DNA from 4 places in the Streptomyces sp. NPDC046887 genome. Region 3 is predicted to be linked to each of the others. Evidence: riboswitches for the same ligand, from Rfam matches in the RefSeq annotation. Region 3 holds a riboswitch; each other region holds the start of a gene.

Region 1 (7,391 bases), on a different contig from region 3:
CACCGTGCCACCCTGCCGATGGCCGCCCGCGCCGCGCTCGCCGCCACGCTGACCGCCCTCGGCGCGGGCACCGACCTGGTGATCGGCACCCCGGTCGCCGGCCGCCCCGAGGACGAACTGCACGACCTGGTCGGCTTCTTCGTCAACTCCCTGCCCCTGCGCACCGACACCTCCGGCGACCCGACCGCCGCCACCCTGCTGGAACGGGTCCGCGACGCCGACCTCACCGCCCTGGAGCACCAGGACCTCCCCTTCGACCTGCTGGTGGAGCGACTGGCCCCGGACCGCGCCCTCGGCCACCACCCCTTCTTCCAGACCATGCTGACCGTGGACGCCGGGACCCCGGCGTACCCGATCGCCCTCGGCGGGGGCCTCACCGCCCGGCTCGCCGACGCCGACCTGGCGGCCGCCAAGTTCGATCTGACCTGGTACTGCGCCCAGCGCCACACCGAGGACGGCGCACCCGGCAGGCTCGACCTCACCCTCGGCTACGCCCTGGACCTCTTCGACGCCCGGACGGCCGAGCTGCTGCTGACGGCGTATGTGCGGGCGCTGGGCGCCTTCGCCACCGCGCCCGAGCGGCCGATCGGCTCGCTGGAACTGCTCACCCCGGCCGAGGCCGCCGCCCGGCCGAGACGTACCGCAGCCCATGCCGCCCCCGCCCCGGACGACGGGGCCGGGGGTCGCGCGGATATGGCCGACCCGCGCCGGGAGATCCTGTGCGGACTCTTCGCCGAGGTGCTGGGCCGTGAGGAGTTCGCCCCGGACGGCAACTTCTTCAAGAGCGGCGGGCACTCGCTGCTCGCCGGGCGGCTGGTCAACCGCATTCGGGGCGCCCTCGGACTGGACGCGGCCATCCGCGACCTGTTCCTCGCCCCCACCCCCGCCGCCCTGCACCACCGGCTCACCACCCGGGAGCCGGCCGCCGGCACACCCGGGCGGCCGCCGTTGACCCCCGTACCGCCGGCGGAGCGCCCCGAACGGCTGCCGCTGTCGGCGGCCCAGCGCGCCCTGTGGCTCCAGGACCGGATCGACGGCCCCTCCGCCACCTACCACGCGCCGATCGTGCTCCGGCTGGACGGCATACCCGACCGGGACGCGCTGGCCGCCGCGCTCGCCGACACCACGGCCCGCCACCCGGTGCTGCGCACCTGCTACGCGTCGGTGGACGGCGAGCCGTACCAGCGGATCGCCCCCGCCTTCACGCCCATCCTGGAGACCGTCCACACCACCCCCGCCCGGCTGGACGCCGAACTGACCGCCCATACCCGCCGCCCGCTGCCCCTGGCCGGTGAACCACCCCTGCGCACTGCCCTGTTCACCACCGGCGACGGCACCGCCACCCTGCTGCTGCTGATCCACCACATCGCGGTGGACGGCTGGTCGCTGACCCCGCTGCTCCGGGACCTGGGCGTCGCCTACACCGCCCGGCTCGCCGGCCGCGCGCCCGACGTCGCACCCCTCCCGGTCTCCTACGCCGACTACGCCCTCTGGCAGCGGAAACTGCTCGCCGACCCGACCGCCCTGCTCGACCACTGGCGGACCGCCCTCGACGGACTTCCCGCGCGGACCGCGCTGCCCCACGACCGGCCCCGCCCGGCCGAACCCAGCGGTCGGGGAGCCACCGTCACCGCCACCACCGGCGCCACCACCCGGCGAGCGCTCACCGCGCTGGCCCGCGAACACCGCGCCACCCTCTTCATAGTGGCCCACGCCGCACTCGCCGCGGCCCTCTCCGCCACCGGTGCCGGAACCGACCTCGCCCTCGGCACCCCGGTCGCCGGCCGCCCCGACCAGGCCCTGCACGAACTGGTCGGCTGCTTCGTCAACTCCCTCGCCCTGCGCACCGACCTCTCCGGCGACCCGACCGCCGCCGAGCTGGTGGAACGGGTGCGGGACGCCGACCTTGCCGCCTTCGACCACCAGGACCTGCCCTTCGCCACCCTGGTGGAGCAGCTGGGCGGCCCGGACGACACCAGAAGCCTCGGCGAGCACCCCTTCTTCCAGACCATGCTGACCGTGGGCGGCGCATCGGACCCGGGCCCCGTCCGCCTCGGGCCGCTCTCCGCCACCGCCTCCTCCACCGATCTGGCCGCCGCCAAGTTCGACCTCTCCTTCCACTGCGCCCCCACCGCCGACGGCCTGGCAGTCCATCTCACCTACGCCGAGGACTTGTTCGATGCCGGGACCGCCCACCTCCTGCTCTCCGTCTACCTGCGGACCCTGGAGGCCTTCGCCACCCGGCCGGACAGCCGGCTGGGCGCGCTGGACCTGGTGACGGCGGAGGAGGCGGCTGAGCTCCGGCGCAGACACGACGCCCTTCGGGCAGCCGCGCCCCCCGCCGAACGGCCCACTGCGCCATCCGCCAAGGCCCCCTCACCCCGCGAGGAGATCCTCTGCGCCCTCTTCGCCCAGGTGCTGGACCGGGACCGGATCGGCCCGCATGACAACTTCTTCCGCTGCGGCGGCCATTCGCTGCTCGCCAGCCGGCTGGTCAACCGCGTCCGCGCGGTGCTCGGCGCCGAGACCGGGGTACGCGATCTGTTCCTCGCCCCGACCCCCGCCGCCCTGCACCGCCGGCTCACCGAGGCCGAGACGGCCGCCGGAAGCGGCGCCGGGTCCCGGCTCCCGCTCCGCCCCGTGCCCGGCCGCCCCGCTCGCGCGCCGCTCTCCTACGCCCAGCGCCGGCTCTGGTTCACCGACCAACTGGCCGGATCCTCGGCCGCGTACAACATCGCCCTGGTCCGCCGGCTCGACCGGCCGCTCGACCCCGCGCTGCTGGCCGCCGCCCTCACCGATGTGGCCGACCGCCACGAGGTGCTGCGCACCGGGTACGGGGTCGCCGACGGGGAGCCCTACCAGGAGGTACGGCCGGGCGCCCGGCCCCCGTTGGAGCTGGGCTTCCCCACCGACACCGCCGCCGCGGTGGACGAGGCGGCCGCCCATGTCTTCGACCTCACCCGTGAACTGCCCTTCCGGGCCTGGCTCTTCCTCCCGGTGGACGGCTGCGGTCAGCAGACCCTGGTGGTGCTGGTGCACCACATCGCGGCCGACGGCCACTCCACCGGCCGGCTGCTCGACGACCTCGGGCACGCCTATACCGCCCGCGCGGCCGGTCAGGCGCCGGGGTGGGAGCCGCTGCCGGTCCAGTACGCCGACTACACCCTCTGGCAGCGCGCCCGACTCGACACCGTCCCTGATCAACCGGGCTACTGGGAGACGGCGTTGGCCGGACTTCCGCCGCTGACCGACCTGCCCACCGACCACCCCCGCCCGCCGGAGCCCTCCGGGCGTGGAGCGCTGCTGCCCTTCGCGGTGCCCGCCGAGGTGCACCGGGGACTGGCCCGGATCGCCCGGGAGGCGGGCGCCACCCTCTTCATGGTCGTCCAGGCCGCCCTGGCGGCTGTCCTCACCCGTCAGGGCGCGGGCACCGACCTCGCTCTCGGCACGGCGGTCGCCGGGCGGGAGGACGAGGCGCTGGACCGGCTGGTCGGCTTCTTCGTCAACACCCTGGTACTGCGCACCGACACCTCGCGCGACCCGTGCTTCACCGAGCTGGTGGCCAGGGTCCGGGAGGCCGACCTGGCCGCCTACGCCCATCAGGACACCCCCTTCGACCTGCTGGTGGAGCGGCTGAACCCGCACCGCTCGGCCGCCCACCACCCGCTGGCGCAGATCATGCTCCAGGTGCACCGGGCCGCGCCGGCGGGCCCGGACCGGGACGGCGGCCATCCGCTCGCGGGCGGGACCCTCCCGTACGGCTCCGCCACCGCCAAGGCCGATCTGACCTTCGCCCTCACCGAGCGACTCGCCGAGCAGTTCACCGAGCAGCTCAACGAGCAGCTCAACGAGCGGCTCACCGAGGCGGGGGAGGAGGGCGGTCTCGCCGGTGTCCTGGAGTACGCCACCGATCTGTGGACGGCCGAGGGGGCCCGGCGGCTCACGACCGCGCTCACCGGCGCGCTGGCCGCCTTCGCGGCGGATCCCTCGGCCCGCCTCTCCACCCTGCCGGCCGGCCCCGGCCACCGGGGCGAGCGCCCCCTGATCGACGGCTACCGGGTGGACATCGGCCAGGTCGAGCGGGTCCTCGCCGCCCACCCCCAGGTGACCGCCGCCGAGGTCCGGGCGGAGGGGGAGCGGCTGGTCGCCGAGGTGAGCGGAGACGTGGACGAGGACGAGCTGCGTGCCTGGGCGGCCGACCGGCTGCCCGAGTACGCGGTCCCGGCCACCGTGCGCACCCCCGGCCGGGAGTCTCGGGATGCCGGCGCCCCGGGTCAGCGGCCGGCCCACGACCCCGGCGGGCCGCTTCCCCTGCTGCTGGCACTCTTCGCCGAGGTGCTGGGCGGTCGGCCGGTCGGGCCGGACGACAACTTCTTCCGGTCCGGCGGACACTCCCTGCTGGCGGTACGGCTGCTCAACCGGGTCCGCGCCGAGCTGGGCCGGGACCTCACCCTTCGGGAGGTCTTCCGCCACCCCACCCCGGCCGCCCTGGCCGCCCATCTGGCCGCCACCGGGGCCGCCCCGGCCGCCTCCCGGCCCGCGCTCCGGCGCCGCCGGGTGCCCCAGGGGTGAGCCGAGGGGGCGGGAGCGGACGCGCGGCACCCCTTTGGCGCAGCCCGACGCGGTGGACACCGGGTAACCACGGTACGGAGCACCCGTCGGCCCGGGCGGGCGCTCCGTACCGCCCGGGCCGCGTCCCCCACCGGGACCCGGCACCGCCCCGCCCCCTCCCGAGGAGTGCCGCCGTGAACCCGACCCCGACCGAGCCGCCCATCGCCAACACCGAGCAGGCCGAGGCCTGGAACGGCTACGAGGGCGAGCACTGGGCCCGCCACCAAGGCCGCTGGGACGCGGTCAACGAGGGGTACTGCGCACCGCTGCTCAACGCCGCCGCGATCGGTTCGGGAGACAGGGTGCTGGACGTCGGCTGCGGCTCCGGGCGCACCACCCGGCTCGCCGCCGAACGCGCCGCGACCGGCGGCGCCACCGGCCTGGACCTGTCCGCCCCCATGCTGGAGCGGGCCCGGGCCACCGCCGAGCGGGAGGGGATCCGGAACGCGGAGTTCCTCCGCGGCGACGCCCAGGTGTACCCGTTCGAGCCGGGTTCCTTCGACCGGGCGATCAGCCGCTTCGGGCTGACCTTCTTCGCCGATCCGGCGGCCGGCTTCGGCAACATCGGGCGGGCGCTGCGCCCCGGCGGGCGGCTGGCCTTCGTCTGCCCGGCGGAGCCCGAGGCGAACGAGTGGCTGGCCGCCCTCACCTCGCTGAAGGACATCGTGCCCATGGGCGGCTTCGGGGCCGCGGGCAAGCCGGGGATGTTCTCCCTGGCCGATCCCGCCGCCATCCGGTCGGTGCTCGCCGCCGGCGGCTACGCCAACCCCGGTGTCCACCGGGTGGAGGCGTACGGGGAGTGGGGCGCCGACGCCGAGGAGGTGGCCGCGTTCATGCTGGGGATGGGGCCGGGGCGGCATCTGCTGTCGCAGGTGGGGCCCGAGGCGCGCGAGGAGGCGGGCCGGCGGCTGACCGGGGCGCTGCGCCGGTACGAGAAGGGGGACGGCCCGCTGCGACTGCGCTCCACCGCCTGGCTGGTCACGGCCGAGCGCCCGGAGTGAGACCCCCGTCAGCTCATGCCGGAAGGCCGGCCGCGCGGGGCGGCCGGCCTTCCGGCAGGTTCACGGCGGTGGCTCCCCGTACCGCCTGACACGGGGAGCCGCCTGCCATCGGCCTAGTAGGGGCCGTTGACGTTGTCGATGGAGCCGTAGCGGTCGGCCGCGTAGTTGCAGGCGGCGACGATGTTGGCGACCGGGTCGTAGCTGTCGGTCGAGGTGCCGGCCACGTGGTACGCCTGGAAGGTCGGGTCGATCACCTGGAGCAGGCCCTTGGACGGGGTGCCGTTGACGGCGTTGACGTCCCAGTTGTTGATGGCCAGCGGGTTGCCGGAGGACTCGCGCATGATGTTGCGGTGGATGCCCTCGTAGCTGCCGGGGATGCCGTTCTGCGCCATGACGTCCAGGGCCTCGCGGATCCAGCCGTCCAGGTTGTCGGCGTACGCCGTCTTGGCGGCGGCGGGCTTCGCGGCGGCCGGGGCGGCCTTGGCGACGGCCGGCACGGCCTCCGGCTTCGTCGCGGCGGCGGCCTGGGCGACGCTGAGCTTCAGGCCCGGGCGGATCAGCGAGGGGTCGGCGCCGACGGCGGCGCGGTTGGCCTCGTACAGGCTCTTCCAGCCGCCGGCCACCTCATGGGAGCGGGCGATCGTGGACAGGGTGTCGCCGAGGACCACGGAGTACGTGGCGGGGGCGGCCTTGGCGGCGGCGGGGGCGGCGGTCTTCGCCTGGACGACGGCCGCGGCCGGGGCGGCGGCGGGAGCGGCGTGGGCGGTGGCCGCGCCGATCACCGGCAGGGCGAGCGCGGCGCCACCGGTGCCGACCGCGAGAACGCGGCGGGCCAGGGCGCTGTTGCGGACACGGCGGTGCTTACCCATTGCGGGCATGGTGCTTTCCTCTCCGGCGCCTACGAGGTGAGCTGTCGGGTTCGGGCTGGAGTTGCCCGGCCGCGGAATTCCGCGACTTCACCCCAAGCCGTTCCGCGGCTGTGCGGTCCGGCGCTTACCTGGGTCCCCCGCTCCTGCCGTGCGTGTGGGTGAGTGGGTGCGTGTCCGGACGGCGGCAGGATTCGGCGTTCCACCCGGAATGAGCGTGACCGTAGGCGAGGGAATCGGGGCAGAACAAGCGCCGATCTACCGCCGCACGGCCGGTAGTCGGCGAATTCCGGGAATTGGATCTCCCCGCCTTTTCTGGCGGCCCGTCAAATGCGCTGCCGTATAAGCATTGGATCAATTTCGGAAATGCGCATGTCATTTCCGGGCGGTGATGGACATCACGGGTCCGCCCTCGGTGGGATAAGTCAGTCTATGTTTCCCTAACTTGACCCATAGGGATCTAAAGCCCCAAAGGTGCGCCAGCTGTCAAAAGGGACAGATCGGTGCGCCTGTCCCGGACGGCCCGCGGCTACCAGGCCAGGTCGTCCAGCAGGGCGTCCACCGGCTGCCGGTCACCGTCCGCCGGGGACTGCTCGGTCCACATGACCTTCCCCTGCGCGGTGTAGCGGGTGCCCCAGCGCTGGGCGAACTGCGACACCAGATACAGCCCGCGCCCGCCCTCGTCCGTGTCGGAGGCCCGCCGCAGATGCGGGGAGGTGCTGCTGCCGTCGGACACCTCGCAGGTCAGCCACCGCTCGTACAGCATCCGCACATGGATCGGCGCCGAGCCGTAGCGGATCGCGTTGGTGACCAGCTCGCTCAGCATCAGCTCGGTGGTGAAGCCGATCTCCGCCAGCCCCCACGCCTCCAGCTGCCGCCCGCAGGCCGCCCGCACCTCGCCGACCGCGGCCGG
Region 2 (7,391 bases), on a different contig from region 3:
GCGATGTCGCCGTGGACGGCGCCCGCCATGACCACCGGTCCGTGAACGGTGCCCCCGGCCATGCTGTTGCGCACCGCCGGTCGCACGGAGGATTCCGGGCCGTCTGCCGCGCTCATGGGTAACCGCCTCCGCCCTCGCACCCGCCCACCGCTCCGCGGCCGGTGCCTCCCGATCGACCGAAGGCCACCGTACTGGACACCAGGCGGGCACGGGAGTGGCTCCGCCACGCCGCGGAGCCGTGCTCCCCGGAGCCGGCCACCGGTCCCGCGTGGCGGCCTCTTCCGAGCAGCCGATCATGCGAGGCCGTCGCGCACGCGGATCACCCGACTTCCGTCCTCCCGGCGCTCGGCTCCCCTTCGAGAGACACCACGGGCATGTCCTGGCGACCCCGCCACGGCCGCGCGATCGGATGGGACACCGCCTGCCACCACGGCTCCACGGGCACCGTCCCGCCGGGCTCGAACGGCTCGCCGGGGCGGGGGGCCGCCACGGTCTGGCCGGCCTCCTCCCCCGCGTCCCTCGTCCACTCCGCCGGCTCCGCCCAGGGGTGCGGGGCCAGGTTGAAGGTGCCCCAGTGGATCGGCAGCAGCACCCCGGCGGGGGCGGCCCCTTGGAGGTCCAGGTGGGCGCGAAGGCCCTCGGCGGGGGTCATATGGATGTCGGGCCAGAAGTCGCTGTAGGCGCCGAGCTGGATCATGGTGACGTCGAAGGGGCCGTGCGCGGCGCCGATCTCGCGGAAGCCCTCGAAGTAGCCGGTGTCGCCGCTGTGGAAGATCCGGTGCTCGGGGCCGGCCAGCGACCAGGACGCCCACAGGGTGTGCTGCCGGTTGCGCAGTCCCCGCCCGCAGAAGTGGCGGGCCGGGGTGGCGGTGAGCCGGACCCCGCCGACCTCGGTCGACTCGTGCCAGTCCAGCTCGCGCAGACGGGAGACGGGCACGCCCCAGTGCTCCAGGTGGGCACCGACGCCCAGCGGCACCGCGAAGAGGGTGTCGGTGGTGGCGAGGGCCCGGATGGTGGGCAGGTCCAGGTGGTCGTAGTGGTCATGGGAGATCACCACGACATCCACCGGGCCGAGCGCGGCGAGCGGCAGCGGCACCGGGTGCAGGCGCTTGGGCCCGGCGAAGGAGAAGGGGGAGCACCGCTCGCCCCAGACCGGGTCGAACAGGACCCGGACGCCGTCGATCTCGGCGAGCACGCTGGAGTGGCCGAGCCAGGTGATGCGCAGGCCGGTGGCCGCTGGCCGGGCGAGGTCCGCGACGGTGGTGGGGTGCACGGGGATCCGCCCGGCCGGGGCCCGGCGGGCCTTCGACTCCTTCTCGAAGTACGTCCGGGCGAACTCCAGGGACGAGCCCGAGGGCCGGTGGCGGGTGCCCACCGGGTTCCGGAACACGCCGTCCGCGAAGTTCGGCGAGGCCTGGACGCGTGCCCAGCGCTCCCCGCCGGCGTCCGCGCCGAAGGCGGCCGGGCGTATCGCGCGAAGCCGGGCGCGCGGCGGGAGGGGGGACCCCGGGCGGGGCAGGGAGCCGGTCACAGGACCTCCACGGGTGAGGGGCTTTCCATTATGGGAGGCGGCTCTGACAGCGGGCAGGCGGCACCCTCGGCGAGGGCGGCCCCGGGCGGCCCGGCCCCGGAAACGCAGGTCCCGGCCTCAGGGCCGCAGCCCGGCCCCGGAAACGCAGCCCCAGCCCGGCACCGCAGCCCCCAGGGCCGTAGCCCGGAAACACAGGCCCCAGCCCAGGGCCGCAGCCCGGCACCACAGCCCCCAGCCCCCAGGGCCGTAGCCCGGCACCGCAGACCCCAGCCCAGGGCCGCCGCCCCCCGCCTCAGAGCGGCAGCAGGTCGGGGCGCTTCGCGGAGACGTGGTCGCCGGAGGACTGGCCGCGCAGCCGGCGGCCGATCCAGGGGACGAGGTACTCGCGGGCCCAGTTGATGTCGTCCCGGCGGCCCTCCAGGGTGCGGCGCGGAGGGAGCGGCGGCCAGGGCTGGTCCGGGTCGGCGGGGACCGGCAGGCCGAGCACCTGCCCGGCGCGCAGGGCGACCCGGGTGTGACCCTCGGGCGACAGATGGAGCCGGTCCAGGTCCCAGGCCCGCCGGTCCTGCACGGTGCGCAGTGACCACAGGTCCAGCACCGGGCAGCCGTACCGGTCGGCGATCGCCCGGACATGGCCGTTGTAGGTGGCGATCTTGCCGCGCAGATGGCGCAGTACCGGGACGCCCCGGGTGTCGAAGCCCGTCGTCACCAGGACCGTGCCGACCACCGGGGCCAGCGCGGCGACCGCCCGCTCGAAGCGTTCGGCCACATCGTCCGGATCGCTGCCGGGGCGGATGATGTCGTTGCCGCCGGCGCAGAAGGTCACCAGGTCGGGGGCGAGTTCCCGGGCTCGGGGGATCTGCTCGGCCACCACCTGGTCGAGCAGCCGTCCGCGTACGGCGAGGTTGGCGTACCGGAACGACTCGGGTTCCGGCAGCCGGTCCGCGAGGAGCACCGCGAGGCGGTCCGCCCAGCCGACGAAGGCCCCACCGGGCCCCGGGTCCCCGACGCCCTCGGTGAAACTGTCACCGATCGCCGCGTACGACCCGCATACGTCACGTTCACTGAAGGTCGAATGGTCTGCCACGGCAGGTCATCCTTCTACGCGGGATGTGACCTACGCGACCGTAAGGAGGGGTTGACGGGGCGTGATGTTTGCCACCGGTCAATTTTCCCCCAAGCGCGGAATAAGCGGGGTGCGGAAAAACGGGGCGGAATTGCGGGGGGGGTGGAGGCAGTGGACGCGCCTCCGCCCGGCACCGTGTGCGGGTGCCGGGCGGAGGCGGCGGCGGAGAGGCCGAGAGGGATCAGATGCCGACGCCGTGGCTGCGGAGGTAGGCCAGCGGGTCGATGTCCGAGCCGTAGCTGGGGCTGGTGCGGATCTCGAAGTGCAGGTGCGGGCCGGTGACGTTGCCGGTGGCGCCCGACAGGCCGATCTGCTGGCCGGCGCTCACGGTCTGGCCGGCGGACACCCCGAGGGAGGAGAGGTGGGCGTACTGCGAGTAGTTGCCGTCCTCGTGCTTGATGACGATCTCGTTGCCGTACGCGCCGCCCGACTGGGCGGAGACCACGGTGCCCGGGCCGACCGCCTTGATCGGGGTGCCGGTGGAGGCGGCGAAGTCGACGCCGGTGTGGTAGCCGGAGGACCACATGGAGCCGGACTGGTGGTACGGGGTGCCGATGCCGCCGTCGACCGGGGCGACGAAGCCCGAGCCGCTGGTCGAGGCGGAGGAGGCGGGCGCCTCGGCGGCAGGGGCCTCGGGCTTGGGGGCCTCGGAGCGGGCGGTGCTCCGGGAGGCGCGGTCCGCGTCGGCCTTCGGCTTGGCCGGAGCCGCCTCGGCTCCACCGGACTTGGCGCCGAGGGTCAGCTTCATGCCCGGGATGATCAGCGCCGGGTCCTCGCCGACGACCTTCCGGTTGTCCTCGTACAGCTTCTGCCAGCCGCCCTTGACGTTCTTGTTGTGGGCGATCTTGGCGAGGTAGTCGCCGGCGACCACGGTGTAGCTGCGGGGCGCGGCCTTCGCGGCGCTGTGCGCGGCCTGCTGCACGGCGGCGGTCTGGGCGGCGGCGGCCGGGGCGCTCTGCTCGGCGGCGTGGGCGCCGCTCGCGGCGAACAGCGGCAGCGCGATGGCGGCGCCACCGGTGCCGGCGGCGACGAAGCCGCGGGTGAGGGTGCTGGACTTGGGACGGCGGTGCTTACCCTTGCCGGGCATGGCGAATCCTCTCCGGCGCCTACGAGGTGAGCTGTCGGGTTCGGACTGGAGATGTCCGGCCGTGTACTGACACGGCTTCACCCCGAGCCGGGCCCCTCCCGGGGTTCGGCGTACTACCTGGGTCCCCCGCTCCTGCCACGCGTGGGTGAGTGTGAATTCCGGGCCGGTGGCAGGATTCGGCGGTCCGGCCGGATTGCCGTGAACTTAAGCGAGCGGAGTCGGCGCGAACAAGCCGCGGCTTTCCGGTGGGTATTCCTAGGGGTGCGAACGGAGCGGAATCGCGGTCACCCTGTGTGGATTACGGATCATGAGTTCCCGTCCCCAGCACGGCAATTGGGAGCCCTTGGCGGGCACGGACCGTCACGGTTATGACGCTGCTCACGCGCTCCGGCCCATTTACCCCACGACCAGGGCAGGTTGGCCCGGAACATAGCCAAACAAGCAATTCGGACAGATGCTCCCAGTCAGGGGCGAGTCGATACGGTCATGTCAGCCCCTGGGGCACCGGAGAACGCACTTCGCACCGACACAACGGGCCTTACGTGCATGGGTGCCGAAACGGACAAAGGGGTCGCCGATCCGGACCGGGGGCTCCCCGGGGCGCCGAGCCCGCGCGCGGCGGGTCCGCGCAGGTCCGGGGTCGTACGGCCCCTCCTGGTACGCCGTGACCGTGCCGTATCGTCGGAGCCGCGACCTCGTCGGCGGCCGGCGCCGACGGCAGACGCGGAGGAGACCTTCGTGACCCAGCAGCTGCCGCAGGCACCGTCCACCGAGCCCGAGCTGACCGGGGTCCGCAACTTCCGGGATGTCGGCGGGCTGCCCACGGTGGACGGCCGGCGGGTGCGGCAGGGCACGCTCTACCGCAGCGGCCACCTCGCACACGCCACCGGGGAGGACGCCGCCTTCCTCGCCACGCTGGGGCTGCACACCGTCTTCGACTTCCGCAACTCCGCCGACCAGAAGCTGGAGGGGCCGGACATCGCGCTGCCGGGCGTGCGGAACGTGAACATCCCGCTCTCCGACCCGGCCGACGGCGCCGAGTTCTGGACCATGGTCCGGGACGGCGACCTCGACCAGCTGCGCGCCATCCTGGACGACGGCAAGGGCGCGAACCGGATGATCGCCTCGTACCGCTCGATCATCACGGACCGCACCGGCGAGCACAGCCGGGTGCTGCACGCCCTCGCCGAGGAGAGCGTGCCGGCGCTGATGCACTGCGCCGCCGGCAAGGACCGGGCCGGGCTGTCGGTCGCGGTCACCCTGCTCGCCCTCGGGGTGGAGCGGGAGGCGATCGAGGAGGACTATCTGAAGTCCAACGAGCCGAGCCGCCGCTACAAGGTGCGCCGCACCGACACCTCGGCGACGGGGATGTCCGCCGAGGTGATGGAGCTGCTCAACCCGCTGTTCGAGGCCCGGATCGAGTATCTGCGGACGGCCTTCGACACCATCGAGGCCACCTGGGGCACCACCGACCGCTATCTGGCCGAGGGCCTGCGCCTGGCCCCGGAGACCCGGGAGCGGCTGCGGGAGCGGCTGCTCGACGACTCCGGGGACGGCGTCGAGAGGGTCTGACGGCTGCTACTGGTTCTGGCCGCCGAGCACGAAGAGCAGATAGAGGAAGGCCGCGAAGAGGTGGCCGGCGATGAGGTAGGCGAAGAGCCGGACCAGGATGCCGGTCGGGAAGCGCCGCTCCTCGCGGTCCGCCCGGCTGTCCTTTCCCGCCCGCCCGGGCGCCGGGGCGGGGGTCCCCGAGGTCTCGCCGCGGTCCGCGGCCGGTTCCTGGATCATGGTGGATCGCTCCTCTCGGCGCCGGGCCGCTCAGCGGGCCCGGACGGTGCCGCCGCCGAGGCACAGCTCGGCGGCGGGGCTCTGCATCAGGGTGTGGACGAACAGCAGCTCCGCCCCGCCGGCGGTGGCCGCGGCGATACGGTGCGGGGTCAGCGAGTCGAAGTGGGCGGAGTCACCCGGGTCCAGGACGTGCGCCGTCTCGCCCAGGGTGAGCCGGACCCGGCCGCCGAGGACGTACAGCCACTCCTCGCCGGGGTGCACCCGCACCAGGTCGGCCGGGGTCGCGTACGGGACCTCCACCCGCAGCGCCTGCATGGCGCGGCCCCGGGCGCCGGCCCGGCGGTAGATCCAGCCGTCGGCCTCGGTCGGCTCGGCCCGGTCGCCCCGCAGCACCGGGTCGCGCTCCGGGGCGCTCTCCCCCAGCAGCTCCGAGACGGTCGTACCGTAGATGCGGGCGAGCCCGAGCAGCATCGGCAGCGAGGGCTGGCGGCGGCCGGTCTCCAGCCGGGAGAGATGGGCGGGTGAGAGCCCGGCCCGCCGGGCGGCGGCCTCCAGGGTGAGTCCCCGGCGCCGGCGCAGCGCCCTCAGCTGGGGCGCCACATCCGGCAGCGCCGGGTCGGACTCGTCGGAAAGGCCGGGCGGATCGGCCGGGGTGCTCATGGCACCATTGCGCCACCGTCTTCCCTCTGAGGCAAATTTCTTACCTCAGAGGCAATACGCAGCGAAGGCAGGCTCAGCGCTGGGCCACGGCCTGCTTGACCAGGGTGCGGCCGAAGTCCCACATCAGCCCGCCGCCGCTGTGCGCCTCGTCCATCACCGAGGTGAACGCGGAGACGAACCGCTCCACCTCCCGCTCACCGATGATCAGCGGCGGGATCAGTTTGATCACCTCCAGCCGGTCGCCGGAGACCTGGGTGAGGATGCGGTGGCGCTGGAGCAGCGGGACCACCACCATCTGGGCGAAGAGCCCCTTGCGGGCGGCCTGGAGCATGGTCCAGCGGCCGCGCAGCCCCAGGGAGGACGGGCGGCCGAACTCGATGCCGATCATCAGTCCGCGCCCGCGCACCTGGTGCAGCAGCTCGTAGCGGTCGGCCAGCGCGGCCAGCCGGTTCTTCAGATCCTCGCCGGTGCGCCGGGCGTTGGCGACGATCTGCTCGTCCTCCAGTACGGCGAGCACGGCCAGACCGGCGGCCATGGCTTGGGCGTTGGAGCCGAAGCTCGCCGAGTGGACCACCACCCGGTCCATGGAGGAGAAGACCTTCTTGAAGATCCACTCCTTGCCGAGGGTGGCGCCGACCGGGACATAGCCGCCGGAGAGGGACTTGGCCACGCAGACCAGGTCCGGTTCCACCCCGTCGTCGTGCTGGTAGGCGTAGAAGTCCCCGGTGCGGCCGAGCCCGGTCTGCACCTCGTCGGCGATCAGCACCCCCTTGTGGCGGTGCAGCAGCTCCTGGGCGGCGCGCAGATAGCCGGGCGGGGCCTCGTGGACGCCCTTGCCCTGGATCGGCTCCACGATCAGCGCGGCCACATCGCCCTTGCGCAGCTCGCGCTCCAGCGCGTCCAGGTCGCCGAGCGGGACGGCCGTGTCCGGCAGCAGCGGGGCGAAGCCGTCCCGGAAGCAGTGCTCGCCGTTGACCGAGAGGGAGCCCGCGGTCAGCCCGTGGAAGGCGTGCGCGCAGTACAGCACGCGCGGCCGGCCGGTGGCGTAGCGGGCGAACTTCAGCGCGGTCTCCACCGCCTCGGTGCCGCTGTTGGAGAAGAAGACCCGCGTCAGATGGGGCGAGTGGACGAGCAGCCGCTCGGCGAGCAGTCCGGGCAGCGGCGGGGCGTCGAAGCGGGTGAGGTCGGCGAGCTGGGCG
Region 3 (7,391 bases):
TGAGCGCCGGGCTGCCGGAGGCCTGGGCCAGCGTCCCGTGGAACCAGCCGGCCAGCGGCCGCAGATCCTCGCCCCGGCCGGCTCGGGCGCGCTCCTGCCCGAGCCGGACCAGCCCGCGCAGCACCTTCAGATGGGCCTCGGTACGCCGCCGGGCGGCCCGCGCGGCACCCAGTGGCTCCACCAGCAGCCGCACCTCCAGCAGGTCGGCGGCCTCCTGCTCGGTGGGTTCGGCGACACAGGCGCCGGCGTGCCGGCGGGTGGTGACGAACCCCTCCGACTCCAGGGTGCGCAGCGCCTCGCGCACCGGGACCCGGGAGACGCCGTAGCGGCGGGCGAGCTGCTCCTCGGTGAGCCGGCCGCCGCGCTCGAACACTCCGGTGATGATGTCGTCGCGGATCGCCGTGCACACCGAGTGCGCCGGAACACGCATCACGAACCTCCCAGGTAATCCACGGCGGGCCGCGTGAAACACACCCGCCTCGCGGCCGCAATTCATGCCGGGGCCGTTCCCGTTTCCCCCGACTCTATGGCAGCCCGCCGGGAATTCCGACACCCCGGCGACACCCCGGCCGGTGAACCGGCCGAATTCCGCAGGCAGTTCCTGGTGGCACACGAAGGCCCCGGTTCCATCGAACCGGGGCCTTCGGAAGGTGTACGGGGGCGTGCGGCTCAGAGGCTGACGCCGTGCGAGCGGAGGTACGCCACGGGGTCGATGTCCGAGCCGTAGTCCGCGCCGGTGCGGGCCTCGAAGTGCAGGTGCGGGCCGGAGCTGTTGCCGGTGGAACCGGCCAGGCCTATCTGCTGGCCCGGGGTGACGCTCTGGCCGACCGAGACGCTGAGCTGGGAGAGGTGGCCGTACTGGGTGTAGGTGCCGTCGTTCATCCGGATCACCACGTTGTTGCCGTACGCGCCGCCCCAGCCGGCCTCGACGACGGTGCCCGCGCCCACGGAGACGACCTGGGTGCCGGAGGCCGCGTGGAAGTCGATGCCGGTGTGGCTGCCGGAGGACCACATGCCGCCGCCGGCCTGGTACGAGGTGCTCACATACGAGCCGGCCACCGGCGACTGGAAGGAGTTGAGCCGCTTGCGCTCGGCCTCGCGCTCGGCGCGCTCCTTGGCCTCGCGGTCGGCGCGCTCCTTGGCGTCACGGGCCGCCTTGAACCGGAGCTCGGCCTTGCGGATGGACTCGGCCTCGGCCTTGGCCTGGGCGTCCGCCTTGGCGGCGTCCTCGGTGGCCTCCAGCTGCTGGGCCTGGGCCTGGGCGCCGACCCGCTCGGCGATGACGTCCGTGGTGACGGCCTGGTTCAGACCGGTATCGGCCAGATCCGGCATGGAGTGCGGCAGTTCCGTGTCGGCGGCGAACGCCGGGGAGGCGAGCGAGCCGATCACTCCACCGCCGGCCAGCGCGGCGATACCGGCGGCCTGCGCACCCTTGCGGGTCAGAACGTTCGTACGGCTGGGGGCGCGGTGCTTCCCGGTGGCACGGGTGAACGCCATGAAGCGGCTGGTCCTTTCCTTCCCTCTCGCCTACCGGGTTAGCTGACGGGTTCGGAGCAGGAAGGTCTCCTACGGGCCCCTCCGCCTAACGGCGAAGGCACCCGATTCACCCCAGGGGACTGTGGGTCCCCGGCTCCCCAGGCTCGCGCCTGACGGGGACTCGGCGATCGCTGTCCGATGCCGCGGATGCGGCGGATGCAGCGGGCGGACAGCGCATCAGACGCTAAGCGTCCGATCTTTCAATATCCAAATGGTCTCGGCCTTTTGTTGCGCACGCCACACCGCCAAGCCGCCCCCTCCCTACCAATCCGGACAAACGACCGGACCCCGGCACCCACTTCGGAGTACCGGGGTCCGCTTGCCGAGAGGTCGGATCGACCTGTCCGTGGGCCGGACGGGAGGGTCAGCTGCGGACGACCGTCACCGCGCCGAGACCGAGCGCCTCCACGGGCTCCTTGATCTGCGCCGCGTCACCGACCAGCACGGTGACCAGCCGGTCCACCGGGAAGGCGCTGACGACCGCCGCGGTGGCCTCCACCGTGCCCGTCGCGGCGAGCGCGGCGTACAGCTGGGCCTGGTAGTCGTCGGGGAGGTGCTGCTCCACCTGGTCGGCCAGAGTGGCGGCGACGGAGGCGGCCGTCTCGTACTTCAACGGCGCCACACCCACGAGGTTCTGCACCGCCACATCCCGCTCGGGGTCGGTCAGGCCCTCGGCGGCCAGGGTGCGCAGCACCTTCCACAGGTCGTCCAGCGCCGGGCCGGTGTTGGGGGTGTCCACCGAGCCGCTGATGGCCAGCATCGCCGCGCCCACGCCCTCCGGGCCGGAGCGCAGCACCTGGCTGAACGCCCGTACGCCGTAGGTGTAGCCCTTCTCCTCGCGCAGCACCCGGTCCAGCCGCGAGGTCAGGGTGCCGCCCAGGCAGTAGGTGCCGAGCACCTGGGCCGGCCAGACCCGGTCGTGCCGGTCCGGGCCGACCCGGCCGATCAGCACCTGGGTCTGGACGGCGCCGGGGCGGTCCACGATGACAACCCGGCCGGTGTCGTCGGCGGTCACCGGCGGCATGGTGCGCGGGGCGCCGGCGTTCCCGGTCCAGTCGCCGAGGGTGTCGGCGAGGACGGCGTCCAGGTCGGTCCCGTCCAGGTCGCCGACCACGACCGCGGTGGCGGTCGCCGGGCGGACATGGGCCTCGTAGAAGGCGCGCACCGCGGCGGCGTCGATCCCGGCCACCGACTCCTCGGTGCCCTGGCGGGGGCGGGACATCCGGGAGTCGGCCGGGAACAGCTCCTTGGAGAACTGGATGGCGGCCCGGCGGCCCGGGTTGGCGTTCTCGTGCGGGATCTCGTCCAGCCGGTTGCGCACCAGGCGCTCGACCTCGCCCGCCTCGAAGGCGGGGGCGCGCAGGGCCTCGGCGACCAGCCCGAGGGCCTTGCCGAGCCGGGAGACCGGGACCTCCAGGGAGACCCGGACGCCGGGGTGGTCGGCGTGCGCGTCGAGGGTGGCGCCGCACTTCTCCAGCTCGGCGGCGAACTCCTCGGCGGAGTGCTTGTCGGTGCCCTCGGAGAGCGCCCGGGCCATGATGGTGGCCACGCCCTCCAGTCCAGCCGGCTCGGCGTCCAGCGGGGCGGCCAGCGACAGCTCCACGGCGACGACCTGCTGGCCGGGGCGGTGGCAGCGCAGCACGGTCAGGCCGTTGTCCAGCGTGCCGCGCTCGGGGGCGGGGAAGGCCCACGGCTTCGCGGCGCCCGGCTGGGGCTGCGGGTGGAACTCCATGGACGTCAGGGACTCGGCGGTCTCACTCACTTGTCCGCCCCCACTTCCTGCTCGGCACCGATGCTGTCGTTCGTGTCGTCCTGCTCGTCGGCCTCGGCGGCCAGCGGCTCGTAGACCAGGACGGCGCGGTTGTCGGGGCGCAGCCGGGCCTCGGCGACCGCCCGCACCTCCTCCGGGGTGATGTCCAGGACCCGCTGGACGGCGGTGAGCGCCAGCTGCGGGTCGCCGAACAGCACCGCGTACCGGCACAGTTCGTCGGCGCGCCCGGCGACGGTGCCGAGCCGGTCCAGCCACTCGCGCTCCAGCTGGGCCTGGGCGCGCTCCATCTCGTCGGGGGTGGGCCCCTCGGCGGCGAACCGGGCCAGTTCCTCGTCGACGGCGGTCTCGATGTCGGGGACCTCGACGCCGCCGGAGGTCTTCACGTCCAGCCAGCCGAGCGAGGGCGCGCCGGCCAGGCGCAGCAGCCCGAAGCCGGCCGCGACGGCGGTGCGGTCTCGGCGCACCAGGCGGTTGTGCAGCCGGGAGGAGTCGCCGCCGCCGAGGACGGTGAGGGCGAGGTCGGCCGCGTCGCACTCGCGGGTGCCGTCCTGCGGCAGCCGGTAGGCGGCCATCAGGGCGCGGGCCGGGACCTCGGCCTCCACCACCTCGCGCAACTGGGCGCCGATGGTGTCGGGCAGGGAGCCGTCCCGGGGCGGCTGCTTGCCGTCGTGCGAGGGGATGGAGCCGAAGTAGCGCTCGACCCAGGCGAGGGTCTGCTCGGGGTCGATGTCGCCGACCACCGACAGCACCGCGTTGTTGGGCGCGTAGTAGGTGCGGAAGAACTCCCGCGCGTCCTCCAGCGTGGCCGCGTCCAGGTCGGCCATCGAGCCGATCGGGGTGTGGTGGTACGGGTGGCCCTCCGGGTACGACATGGCGGTCAGCCGCTCGAAGGCGGTGCCGTAGGGGACGTTGTCGTACCGCTGGCGGCGCTCGTTCTTCACCACGTCGCGCTGGTTCTCCATGGACTCCTCGTCCAGCGCGGCGAGGAGCGAGCCCATCCGGTCCGCCTCCAGCCAGAGCGCCAGCTCCAGCTGGTGGGCGGGCATGGTCTCGAAGTAGTTGGTCCGCTCGAAGCTGGTGGTGCCGTTGAGCGAACCGCCGGCGCCCTGCACCAGCTCGAAGTGGCCGTTGCCGGAGACCTGCTTCGAGCCCTGGAACATCAGGTGCTCGAAGAGGTGGGCCAGTCCGGTGCGGCCCTTGACCTCGTGCCGGGAGCCGACGTCGTACCAGAGGCAGACCGCGGCGACCGGGGTCAGATGGTCCTCGGAGAGCACCACGCGCAGGCCGTTGGCCAGTCGGTGCTCGGTCGCCGTCAGTCCGCCGGAGCCGGCTCGGGCGGCGTCCGTGTGACCCATGGGCATGTACGTCCCTTCGATCGCGATGTGGAAGAGTCCTGCTCGGCGGGGTGGCCGCCGGGGTGCGCGGAGGTGTCCGACGCCCCGAGGTGCCCTGCCGTTGCTCAAGGTCCTGCCACTGTATGCAAGCGGACCGGGACCCGGCGAAGTTCCCGGGCGGCCGGTGCTTCCCTCGTACGGGGTGGCGGGCCGTCCCGGTGCGGTGGTGCGACCGGTTGTGCCCGGGTGTGTGCCCCACTTCCGCCCGGGTCGCGGTCCGCGTTGTCAGTGGCACGGTCCACAATGGTCCGCGTCAGATCAGCCTTGTTCGTCAGATCAGCCTTGTTGGTGAAGGAGCCGTAGCCGCGATGGCCCGCCGCAGCACGAAGACCACGCAGCCCGACGACGGCTTCGAGGAGCGCATCCTCGACATCGACGTCGTGGACGAGATGCAGGGCTCCTTCCTTGAGTACGCCTACTCGGTCATCTACTCCCGCGCCCTGCCCGACGCGCGGGACGGCATGAAGCCGGTGCACCGCCGCATCGTCTACCAGATGAACGAGATGGGTCTCCGCCCCGACCGAGGCTTCGTCAAGTGCGCCCGGGTCGTCGGCGAGGTGATGGGCAAGCTCCACCCGCACGGCGACGCCTCGATCTACGACGCCCTGGTGCGGATGGCGCAGCCGTTCTCGATGCGGCTGCCGCTGGTCGACGGCCACGGCAACTTCGGCTCGCTGGGCAACGACGACCCGCCGGCCGCGATGCGGTACACCGAGTGCCGGATGGCCGACGCCACCTCGCTGATGACGGAGTCGATCGACGAGGACACCGTCGACTTCAACCCGAACTACGACGGCCAGGAGCGCGAGCCGGTCGCGCTCCCCGCCGCGTATCCGAACCTGCTGGTCAACGGCGCCTCCGGGATCGCGGTCGGCATGGCGACCAATATGCCGCCGCACAACCTGGGCGAGGTCATCGCGGCCGCCCGGCACCTGATCAAGCACCCGGGCGCCGACCTGGACACCCTGATGCGGTACGTGCCGGGGCCGGACCTGCCCACCGGCGGCCGGATCGTCGGGCTGTCCGGGATCAGGGACGCGTACGAGAGCGGCCGCGGCACCTTCAAGATCCGCGCGACCGTCGCCGTGGAGAACGTCACCGCCCGCCGCAAGGGCCTGGTCGTCACCGAACTGCCCTTCGCGGTCGGCCCCGAGAAGGTCATCTCCAAGATCAAGGACCTGGTGGGCGCCAAGAGGCTCCAGGGCATCGCGGACGTCAAGGACCTCACCGACCGGGAGCACGGGCTGCGCCTGGTCATCGAGATCAAGAACGGCTTCATCCCGGAGGCCGTGCTGGAGCAGCTGTACAAGCTGACGCCGATGGAGGAGTCCTTCGGCATCAACAACGTGGCGCTGGTGGACGGCCAGCCGCTCACCCTGGGCCTCAAGGAGCTGCTGGAGGTCTACCTCGACCACCGCTTCGAGGTGGTGCGCCGGCGCAGCGAGTTCCGCCGCGGCAAGAAGCGCGACCGGCTGCACCTGGTGGAGGGCCTGCTCGTCGCGCTGCTCGACATCGACGAGGTCATCCGGCTGATCCGGTCCAGCGACAACAGCGCGCAGGCCAAGGAGCGGCTGATCGAGCGCTTCTCGCTGAGCGAGGTGCAGACCCAGTACATCCTGGACACCCCGCTTCGCCGGCTCACCCGCTTCGACCGGATCGAGCTGGAGAGCGAGCGGGACAAGCTCACCGGGGAGATCGAGGAGCTGACCCGGATCCTGGAGTCCGACACCGAGCTGCGCAAGCTGGTCTCCGGCGAGCTGGCGGCGGTGGGCAAGAAGTTCGCCACCGAGCGGCGCACCGTGCTGCTGGAGTCGGCGGGCACCCCGGTCGCCGCGCAGTCCCTGGAGGTGGCGGACGACCCCTGCCGGGTGCTGCTCTCCTCCACCGGTCTGCTGGCCCGCACCGTCACCGGTGAGCCGCTGCCGGACGCCGGGGGCCGGCGCACCAAGCACGATGTGATCGTCTCCGCGGTGCTCGCCACCCAGCGCGGTGAGGTCGGCGCGGTCACCTCCACCGGGCGGCTGCTGCGGCTCGCGGTGATCGACCTGCCCCAGCTGCCGGACACCGCCTCCACGCCCAACCTCTCCGGTGGGGCGGCGGTCTCGGAGTTCCTCACCCTGGAGAAGGACGAGCAGGTGCTCTGCCTGATCACCCTGGAGGAGTCCTCGCCCGGCCTGGCCCTGGGCACCCTCCAGGGCGTGGTCAAGCGGGTGGTCCCGGACTATCCGGCGAACAAGGAGGAGCTGGAGGTCATCACCCTCAAGGAGGGCGACCGGATCGTCGGCGCCATGGAGCTGCGCACCGGCGAGGAGGACCTGGTCTTCATCACCTCCGACGCCCAGTTGCTGCGCTACCCGGCCGCCCAGGTCCGCCCGCAGGGCCGCCCGGCCAGCGGCATGGCCGGGGTGAAGCTGGCCGCCGGCGCCGAGGTGCTGTCCTTCACCGCCGTGGACCCCTCCGCCGAGGCGGTGGTCTTCACCGTGGCCGGCTCCTCCGGAGCGCTGGACGCCACGGCCGCCACCTCGGCCAAGCTGACCCCCTTCGACCAGTATCCGCGCAAGGGCCGCGCCACCGGCGGGGTGCGCTGCCAGCGGTTCCTGCGCGGTGAGGACCACCTGATCCTGGCCTGGGCGGGCGCCGCCCCGGCCCGCGCCGCCCAGAAGACCGGCGCCCCGGTCGAGCTCCCCGAG
Region 4 (7,391 bases), on a different contig from region 3:
CGTGGTCGGCTGCCACGACGACGGTGTCTGGATCTCCCTCCAGGACGAGGACGGCACGTTCGCCGAACCCCTGTACGTCCTCGACGACTTCGGGACGGGGCAGGGCTGGGCCTCGACCGACGAGCACCCCCGGTTCCTGATCAGGACCACCGGCGACGGGGCGGTGGACGTGGTCGGCTTCGGCCCCCACGGCGTCGTCGTGGCACGCGGCCTCGGCGACGGCACCTTCGAGCCCTCGAAGCTCGTCCTGAACGACTTCGGCACCGCCCAGGGATGGACGAGCGGCAAGCACCTTCGCCTCCTCGCCGACGTCACCGGCGACGGCAACCCCGATGTCGTCGGCTTCGGCGACGAGGGGGTCTGGGTGTCGCACAACCTCGGCGACGGCCGGTTCGAACAGGCCCGGCTCGTCTGCCGGGGCTTCGGGCACGGCGACGCCGCCGGCGCCTGGCGGGTCGACCGGCACCCCCGCTTCCTCGCCGACGTCACCGGCGACGGACGGGTCGACATCGTCGGCTTCGGCGGCCCGGGGGTGTACGTGGCCCGGAACCTGCACCGCCGGTTCAGGACCCGGTGACGGCGACGGACCTGTGCCCCCGGCCGAACCCGGTCCTCCCGCATTCGGTCGATCGCCGTCTGACCCGCGCGAGCGAGGCACGTTCACGGAGCATGCGAAAGATCATCACCTGCGGCTGACAACCGGAACTTCACCGCCGCCGACGTGTGCGTCCAGGAACCCGCCGTGGTCCCCGCCCTGAGCGACTGGACCGGCAACCACCAGATCAACTGCTCCAACGGCAACGTCATCGACCACTCCGACACCACCCAGCCGCCCGGCCGCTGACAGCACCATGGCGACGGAGCCCCGCTCGGTGCCCGGACCCGCGGCCGAGGCGGCCTTGCACGACCGCGGACGGGGCCGTATCCGTGACAAGAGTGAGCTCCGAGTCGGCCTACCGCCCGCAGACCAGGGAAGCCCTCGCTGAACTGCACGGGAACGCCCCAGCCGGATCCTTCCGGCTGGGGCGTTCGTCGTCTGTGGTTGCGGGGTCTTGTCACCCTTCTCGTACCGACAGCAGCCGGCCGAAGACCACCACGTTGTCGCTGTAGTAGTGGTCGGCCTCGCTGAAGTCGCCGCCGCAGGTGATCAGCCGGAGTTCCGGTCCGGCCGTGTTGCCGTACACCTCCAGGCTGGGGAACTCCTTCTTCCCGTACTGGGCGACCTTGGTCACCGCGAAGACGGCCGTGCTGCCGTCCTTCCGTTCCACCTCCACGCGCTGCCCGGTCCGCAGGCGGGCCAGGTCGAAGAAGACCGCCTTCCGCTCGTTCCAGGTGACATGGCCCGCGATCACCGCCGGGCCCCTGGCCCCCGGTGCCGCGCCCCGCTCGTACCAGCCGGCCCGGTCGGGGTCGCGCGGTGTCTCCATGGCCTGCCCGCCGTCCAGTCCGAGCCGTTCCAACGGCGTGGACACCTTCAGGGCGGGGATGACCAGCCGCTTCGGCGCCGATACCGGTGGCACCGGGGTGGAGTCTGCCGCCTCGGACGGCCGTGGAGGGACCGGTGGCGAGGTGGCGCCGGCGCTCGGGCTGCTCTGGGCCTGCGGGACCCGGGGCGGGGCGGGCTGCTGGCGGCCGACGCCGGTGGCCAGCAGCACACCCCCCACCACGAGCAGGGCGCAGGCCGCGACCAGAAGCCCGATCCGCCCCCGGCGACCGGACCGCGCCTGCGGCGTACCCATCACCGGACCGCCTCAGCGGAGGCCGTCGGCGGACCGGCGGCGCCGTACCGCCAGCGCGCCCAGCGCCCCGGCACCCAGCACCGCGGCCGCGCCGCCGGCCAGCATGCCCGGCGCCTCGACGCCCTGCGTGCCGCCGGATCCGGTCTCCACCCCGCCGACCGGCATCGAGCCGACGGCGGCGCCCGCGAGCATCCCGCACGAGGCAGGGGCGGTGGCCTCCTGGGGCAGCTTCGGGTCCAGCTCGCTCTTGCCCTTGTTGAAGTCGTACTTCTTGTTGCCGTTGGTGTCGATGCCGTGCTGCACCACGTGCAGGTCCTTGAGGTGGTCGGCGACCTTCTGCGAGACGGTGATCACCCGCTCGTAGGAGACCTTGCCGTCCTTGTCCGCCACCGGCATCCGCGTGACGTCCAGTCCGCTCTTCTTGGTGGTGTCGCCCTTGGTGGTCAGGGAGATGTTGATGTCCCCGTAGGAGGGCAGGCCCTCGGCGGTGCTGACCACGCCGTCGCCGTTCTTGTCCGCGCTCGCGTCCGGGCAGTGGAAGTCGTGCCCGTCGGTGGAGCCGTGGATGTGCTGCGCGTGCGGCTGCCCCGGCACCAGCCCGGACGCCTCGATCTTCACGTTCAGGTCCCGGCCCTTGAGCGTCAGCATCGCGGTGCCGCTCGCCCCCGAGCCGTTCAGCTGCTCCAGGTCCACCTGGTACGACCCGTCCTCGGCCGCGGCCTGGTGGGATCCGGAGTGGCCGCCGGTGTGCGCGGCGGCCGGCAGCGCGCCGGCCAGCGCGAGCGCGGCGGGCAGCGCCATCAGGGTGGTGAGACGGGCGGTGCGCTTGGCTATCACGGGAAGTCCCTTCCTCCACCGCCCCTGTTGCTTCTTGAGGCGGACATGCCGTCAGTGACATCGGTGGTTCGCACCCAGCCCGGGTCCGGATTGGTCGCCTCGCCGAACTGTTTCGTCTCCGCCCGTTGCCGACGGGGTTCCGTCGTACAGGCCCGCGATAAGCGATTGGGACTTACGCGGGAGATGGCGTAAGGTGGTGTTCACCGACGCGGGGTGGAGCAGCTCGGTAGCTCGCTGGGCTCATAACCCAGAGGTCGCAGGTTCAAATCCTGTCCCCGCTACTGAAGCGAAGGCCCGGTGCACTTGTGCACCGGGCCTTCGTCATGTCTGCGGTGGGCGGGCTGTCGCCCGGTCGGCGGACGGCCGGTCGCCGGGGGGTGCGGCTCGGGTGAGTCTGGACGGGGCGCGGTAGCGGTCGCGGCCGTGGGCGGACCGGCAGGAGAGCAGCGGTGGGGCAGCGAGCGCGGCAGGACGGCACCGGCCCGGCAGGGAGTGGCGGCCGGGCCAGGGGTGGCGCCGCGCGGCGCTTTCTGCGGGCGGTGCCCGCGCTGATGATCATCGGCGGGGTGCTGTACGACCAGCTGACCCCGCCGCGCTTCACCGCGGTACCGCTGTTCGCGGCCGCCCCGCTGGTGGCCGCCCCGTTCTTCACTTACCGGGCGACCCTGCTGGCCGGGATCTTCGCGGTGTTCGCCGTGCTGCTCAGCCATGTCGGCAACCGGACGATCGTCGAGGGGCCCGCGCTGACCGAGGTGCTGACGGTGGTGACCGTCTCGGCGCTGGCGCTGCTCGTCAACCGGGTGGTCCGGCGCAGCGGTGAGCGGCTCGCCTCGGCGCGGGAGATCGCCGAGACCGCCCAGCGGGCGGTGCTGCCGGTGCCGGCCGAGCGGATCGGCGGCCTCCAGGTGGCCGCCCGGTACGAGGCCGCACAGGAGGACGCGTTCATCGGCGGCGATCTGTTCGCGGTGCAGGAGACCCCGTACGGGGTGCGGCTGGTGGTCGGGGACGTACGGGGCAAGGGGCTGGGCGCGGTCGAGGCCGTGGCGGTGGTGATCGGCGCGTTCCGGGAGGCGGCCGAGCAGGAGAGCTCGCTGGAGGGCGTGGCCCAGCGGCTGGAACGGGCGCTCACGCGCGAGGGCAGCCGGCGGGACGGGCTGGACGCCTTCGAGGGGTTCACCACCGCGGTGCTGGCGGAGATCCCGCGCGGCCGGGGGGTGGTGCGGATCGTCGACCGGGGGCATCCGGAGCCGCTGCTGCTCCATGCGGACGGCAGGATCGTCCGGCTCGTCCCCGTCGAGCCGGCGCTGCCGCTCGGCATGGCGGAGCTGGGCGCCTGGCCCGACCGCTCGTACGAGGTGGCCTTTCCGTCCGGGGCGACGCTGCTGTTCTACACGGACGGCCTCTCCGAGGCGCGGGATCCGCAGGGGGTGTTCTACGACCCGGTGGCCCGGCTGCGGGGGCGGATCTTCCCGGGGCCGGACGCCATCCTCGACGCGCTCACGGACGACGTACGGCTGCACACGGCGGGCGGCGCGAGGGACGACCTGGCGCTGCTGGCGGTCGCGCGCCCCGCGGTGGGGCAGCCGCCCCGGCGCCGCACCATGCCGGTGGTGCCCTGAGCTTCCCGGAGGGGGTCGGGTATACGGAGGGTGATCACCATGGCCCCGTCCGTTTCTCCCGTGACAGGGATACGGAGAGGGCGCGGCGGGTACCCGGGGGCCGGTGGTGGATACATGCGCCGGTGAGGCTTCTGAGGGGTGGTCAACTCGACCCCGTATCAGCGCATCTGCCCAGGTCCGTCCCTCCTTCGGAGGCCGAACGATCGCATGGAGCGGCTTGGAATCCGAGCCCCGGGTCTATTAACGTTCGATAACGCAGCGCGGTCGTCCCAGCCGTCGGCAAGACGGCGCCGTGCGCGCGCCGAATTCCGCTCGGAAACCGGGGAACCACCACTTTGGGGTGAATCGGGCCGCTTGGCCCGTAGGAGACCTTCCTGCTCCGAACCCGTCAGCTAACCCGGTAGGCGCGAAGGAAGGAAAGGAGTGCGCCTCCGTGGCGTCCAACAGGCCTGCCCCCGAGACTTCTTACGGTCCGGGTGGCTCCCTTGGCATCACGGCCGCTCCGGCCGGTCCGTTCTCCTCCTCAGGCTTCCCGGGCGCCGCCCCGGCAAACGACCCGATCGGCCCGGAGGCCGCCTTCGGCCCGGATGGCTCGTTCGGCCCGGATGGCTCCGTGTTCGGCTCGGATGGCTCGTTCGGCCCGGACGGCTCCGCACTCGGTTCGGATGGCTCGTTCGAGGAGTGGAACCCGACCGAGGAGACCGTCCGCCCCGTGCGCGGTCGGCACCGGGTGGCCAAGCAGCGCGGCGGCCTGGCCCGTAGCTCCACCGTCCTCGGTGTGGGCGTCATCGCGGCGGTCGGCGCGGGCGGTATGGCCACCGCGCAGAGCAAGCCGCCGGTCTCCATCTCCCTGCCGGACGCCGTCGCCGACAAGCTCCCGGACGCCGCGTCCCTGCCCGGTATCGGCTCGCTGATATCCGGTGACGAGGAGTCGGGCGAGGAAGCGGGCGGTGCGGTCGCGGCCCCGGGGACGGCGGCCCTGGCCGGCACCGCCGACCGTGGCGGCGCCGCCGACGCCGGTGAGGCGCTGCGGGCCCGGATCCTCCAGCAGGCCGAGCAGGCCCAGGCGTCCGCCGACGCCGAAGCGCGGGCCGCCGCCGAGCGGAAGGCCGCCGAACAGGCCGCCACCGAGGCCGAGAAGCAGCGCGGTGCGGCGGACAAGGCCGCCGAGGCCGAGAAGGCGAAGAAGGAAGCGGCGGCGAAGAAGGCCGCCGAGGAGAAGGCGAAGGCCGAGGCCAGGGCCAAGGCGGCCGCAGAGGCCGAGGTCGAGGCGGAGCCGGAGAAGCCGGCTCCGGCGGAGAAGCCGGCCGAGGCGGCGGGCGACTGGTCGCTGCCCACCTCCTCGTACACCATCACCTCCACCTTCGGGCAGGCCGGCTCGATGTGGTCCTCCGGCTACCACACCGGTCTCGACCTGGCCGCGCCGACCGGCACGCCGGCCAAGGCGGTCCACGGCGCCACGGTCAAGTCGGCCGGCTGGTCGGGCTCCTACGGCTACCGCATCGTGCTGGAGCTGGCGGACGGCACCGAGGTCTGGTACTGCCATCTGTCTTCGATGACGGTCGCCGCCGGGCAGCAGGTCGGCGCCGGGGAGACCATCGGCCGGGTCGGCGCCACCGGCAATGTCACCGGGCCGCATCTGCACCTGGAGGTCCACACCCCGGGCGGCCAGGGCATCGACCCGCTCTCCTGGCTGCGCGGCAAGGGCCTCACGGTCTGACGGAGCGGCCACCCGGCCCCCGCCCGCCCCCGCTCCAGGGCGGAATAGCGCTCCGGGGGCGGAATACCGCTCCGGGGCGGAATAGGGCTCCGGCGGGGGCGTGTTCTGCCCTCCATGACCTCTCTCCGCAAGCTGGGCACGTCCGACCTGCTCGTCTTCCCGCTCGCCCTGGGCGGCAACGTCTTCGGCTGGACCGCCGACCGGGCGCAGTCCTTCGCCGTGCTGGACGCCTATACGGCGGCCGGCGGGAACTTCGTCGACACCGCCGACACCTACTCCTCCTGGGCCCCCGGCAACCAGGGTGGCGAGTCGGAGACGATCATCGGCGAGTGGCTGGCCGCCCGCGGCAACCGGGCGGACGTGCTGATCGCCACCAAGGCCGGTGCCCATCCTGACTTCAAGGGGCTGGCCCCGGCCACCCTCCGGGCGGCCGTGGACGCGTCGCTGCGCCGGCTGGGCACCGACTACATCGACCTCTTCTACACCCACTACGACGACCCCTCGGTCCCGGTCGAGGAGTTCGTGCCGGTGCTGGACCAGCTGGTCCGGGACGGCAAGGTACGGGCGATCGCCGCCTCCAACATCTCGCCCGAGCGGCTCCGGGAGGCGCTGGACTTCTCCGCCCGCGAGGGGCTGGCCGCCTACAGCGCCCTGCAACCGCACTACAACCTGGTCTCCCGCGACACCTACGAGGGCGGGCTGCGCGACCTCGTCGAGCGCGACGGGCTGGCGGCCGTGCCGTACTACGCCCTGGCCTCGGGCTTCCTCACCGGCAAGTACCGGCCGGGCACCGAGGTGGACAGCGCCCGGGCGGGCGGCGCCGCCAAGCACCTGGAGTCCGACCGCGGCCGCACGGTGCTCGCCGCGCTCGACCAGGTCGCCGAGGCCCATGGCGCGGAGCCGGCGACGGTGGCCCTGGCCTGGCTCGCCGCGCAGCCCACGGTCGCCGCGCCGATCGCCTCCGCCCGCACCGTGGAGCAGCTGCCGGCCCTGCTGGCGCTCGCCGACCTCACCCTGACCGACCAGGACCTGGCCGCGCTGACCGCCGCCTCCGACTGAGCCACGCGAAAGGCCAGGAGGCGGTCAGTAGCGGTACGGGTTGTAGCCGCCCCCGTAGTTGAGGTGCGGGGGCGGTGTCCACACCCGGCCGGTGGCCTGGGCGGCGTAGGTGAGGGCGGGCCCGGCCACCTCCTTGCGCTGCCAGAGGTGGTGCAGCAGCTCCTGCTCCCGGGCGGCGAAGTCCCCGTCCGCGTTGCCCCGGCGGGCGCGGTGGCGCAGGAAGGCCAGCGAGGTGGCGAACGCCTCGTACTCCCCGACCGCCGCCGCGGCGGCCGGGCCGAAGCAGCGGGCGGCGTACGCCCGGGCCAGCTCCCGGGCGCGCATCGAGGAGAGCGCCCGGGGGACGGCCGGGGCGAGCCAGCCGGCCGCCGCGTACACCGGGAGCTCGCCGGATATCGTCCGCAGCTCGCTCTGGCG

The links. A riboswitch is a leader RNA that binds a small molecule or an ion and turns the genes downstream of it on or off. The one in region 3 is predicted to bind cyclic di-AMP.
Positions count from the first base shown of each region.
Region 1: linked by a shared signal. The riboswitch ahead of ABZ945_RS17165 (LysM peptidoglycan-binding domain-containing protein) and the one ahead of ABZ945_RS09065 (M23 family metallopeptidase) in region 3 are both predicted to bind cyclic di-AMP.
Region 2: linked by a shared signal. The riboswitch ahead of ABZ945_RS06940 (LysM peptidoglycan-binding domain-containing M23 family metallopeptidase) and the one ahead of ABZ945_RS09065 (M23 family metallopeptidase) in region 3 are both predicted to bind cyclic di-AMP.
Region 4: linked by a shared signal. The riboswitch ahead of ABZ945_RS19380 (M23 family metallopeptidase) and the one ahead of ABZ945_RS09065 (M23 family metallopeptidase) in region 3 are both predicted to bind cyclic di-AMP.

Region 1 is NZ_JBEYXH010000016.1:55,358-62,748, forward strand. Features, by position in the region: gene ABZ945_RS17155 (condensation domain-containing protein) at 1-4,572, shown strand, start outside; gene ABZ945_RS17160 (class I SAM-dependent methyltransferase) at 4,746-5,612, shown strand; gene ABZ945_RS17165 (LysM peptidoglycan-binding domain-containing protein) at 5,726-6,490, opposite strand; cyclic di-AMP (ydaO/yuaA leader) riboswitch at 6,493-6,688, opposite strand; gene ABZ945_RS17170 (SpoIIE family protein phosphatase) at 7,008-7,391, opposite strand, start outside.
Region 2 is NZ_JBEYXH010000004.1:210,649-218,039, forward strand. Features, by position in the region: gene ABZ945_RS06925 (NB-ARC domain-containing protein) at 1-116, opposite strand, end outside; gene ABZ945_RS06930 (MBL fold metallo-hydrolase) at 320-1,531, opposite strand; gene ABZ945_RS06935 (SGNH/GDSL hydrolase family protein) at 1,824-2,618, opposite strand; gene ABZ945_RS06940 (LysM peptidoglycan-binding domain-containing M23 family metallopeptidase) at 2,839-3,744, opposite strand; cyclic di-AMP (ydaO/yuaA leader) riboswitch at 3,748-3,902, opposite strand; gene ABZ945_RS06945 (tyrosine-protein phosphatase) at 4,483-5,316, shown strand; gene ABZ945_RS06950 (DUF6126 family protein) at 5,323-5,532, opposite strand; gene ABZ945_RS06955 (XRE family transcriptional regulator) at 5,563-6,192, opposite strand; gene ABZ945_RS06960 (aspartate aminotransferase family protein) at 6,266-7,391, opposite strand, start outside.
Region 3 is NZ_JBEYXH010000006.1:128,886-136,276, reverse strand. Features, by position in the region: gene ABZ945_RS09070 (GntR family transcriptional regulator) at 1-430, opposite strand, end outside; gene ABZ945_RS09065 (M23 family metallopeptidase) at 670-1,497, opposite strand; cyclic di-AMP (ydaO/yuaA leader) riboswitch at 1,510-1,673, opposite strand; gene ABZ945_RS09060 (pitrilysin family protein) at 1,901-3,268, opposite strand; gene ABZ945_RS09055 (pitrilysin family protein) at 3,295-4,662, opposite strand; gene ABZ945_RS09050 (DNA topoisomerase IV subunit A) at 5,010-7,391, shown strand, end outside.
Region 4 is NZ_JBEYXH010000020.1:17,798-25,188, reverse strand. Features, by position in the region: gene ABZ945_RS19405 (FG-GAP-like repeat-containing protein) at 1-577, shown strand, start outside; gene ABZ945_RS19400 (class F sortase) at 1,056-1,739, opposite strand; gene ABZ945_RS19395 (hypothetical protein) at 1,752-2,576, opposite strand; tRNA gene ABZ945_RS19390 (tRNA-Met) at 2,784-2,857, shown strand; gene ABZ945_RS19385 (PP2C family protein-serine/threonine phosphatase) at 3,107-4,195, shown strand; cyclic di-AMP (ydaO/yuaA leader) riboswitch at 4,485-4,616, shown strand; gene ABZ945_RS19380 (M23 family metallopeptidase) at 4,809-5,915, shown strand; gene ABZ945_RS19375 (aldo/keto reductase) at 6,030-6,974, shown strand; gene ABZ945_RS19370 (PrsW family intramembrane metalloprotease) at 6,999-7,391, opposite strand, start outside.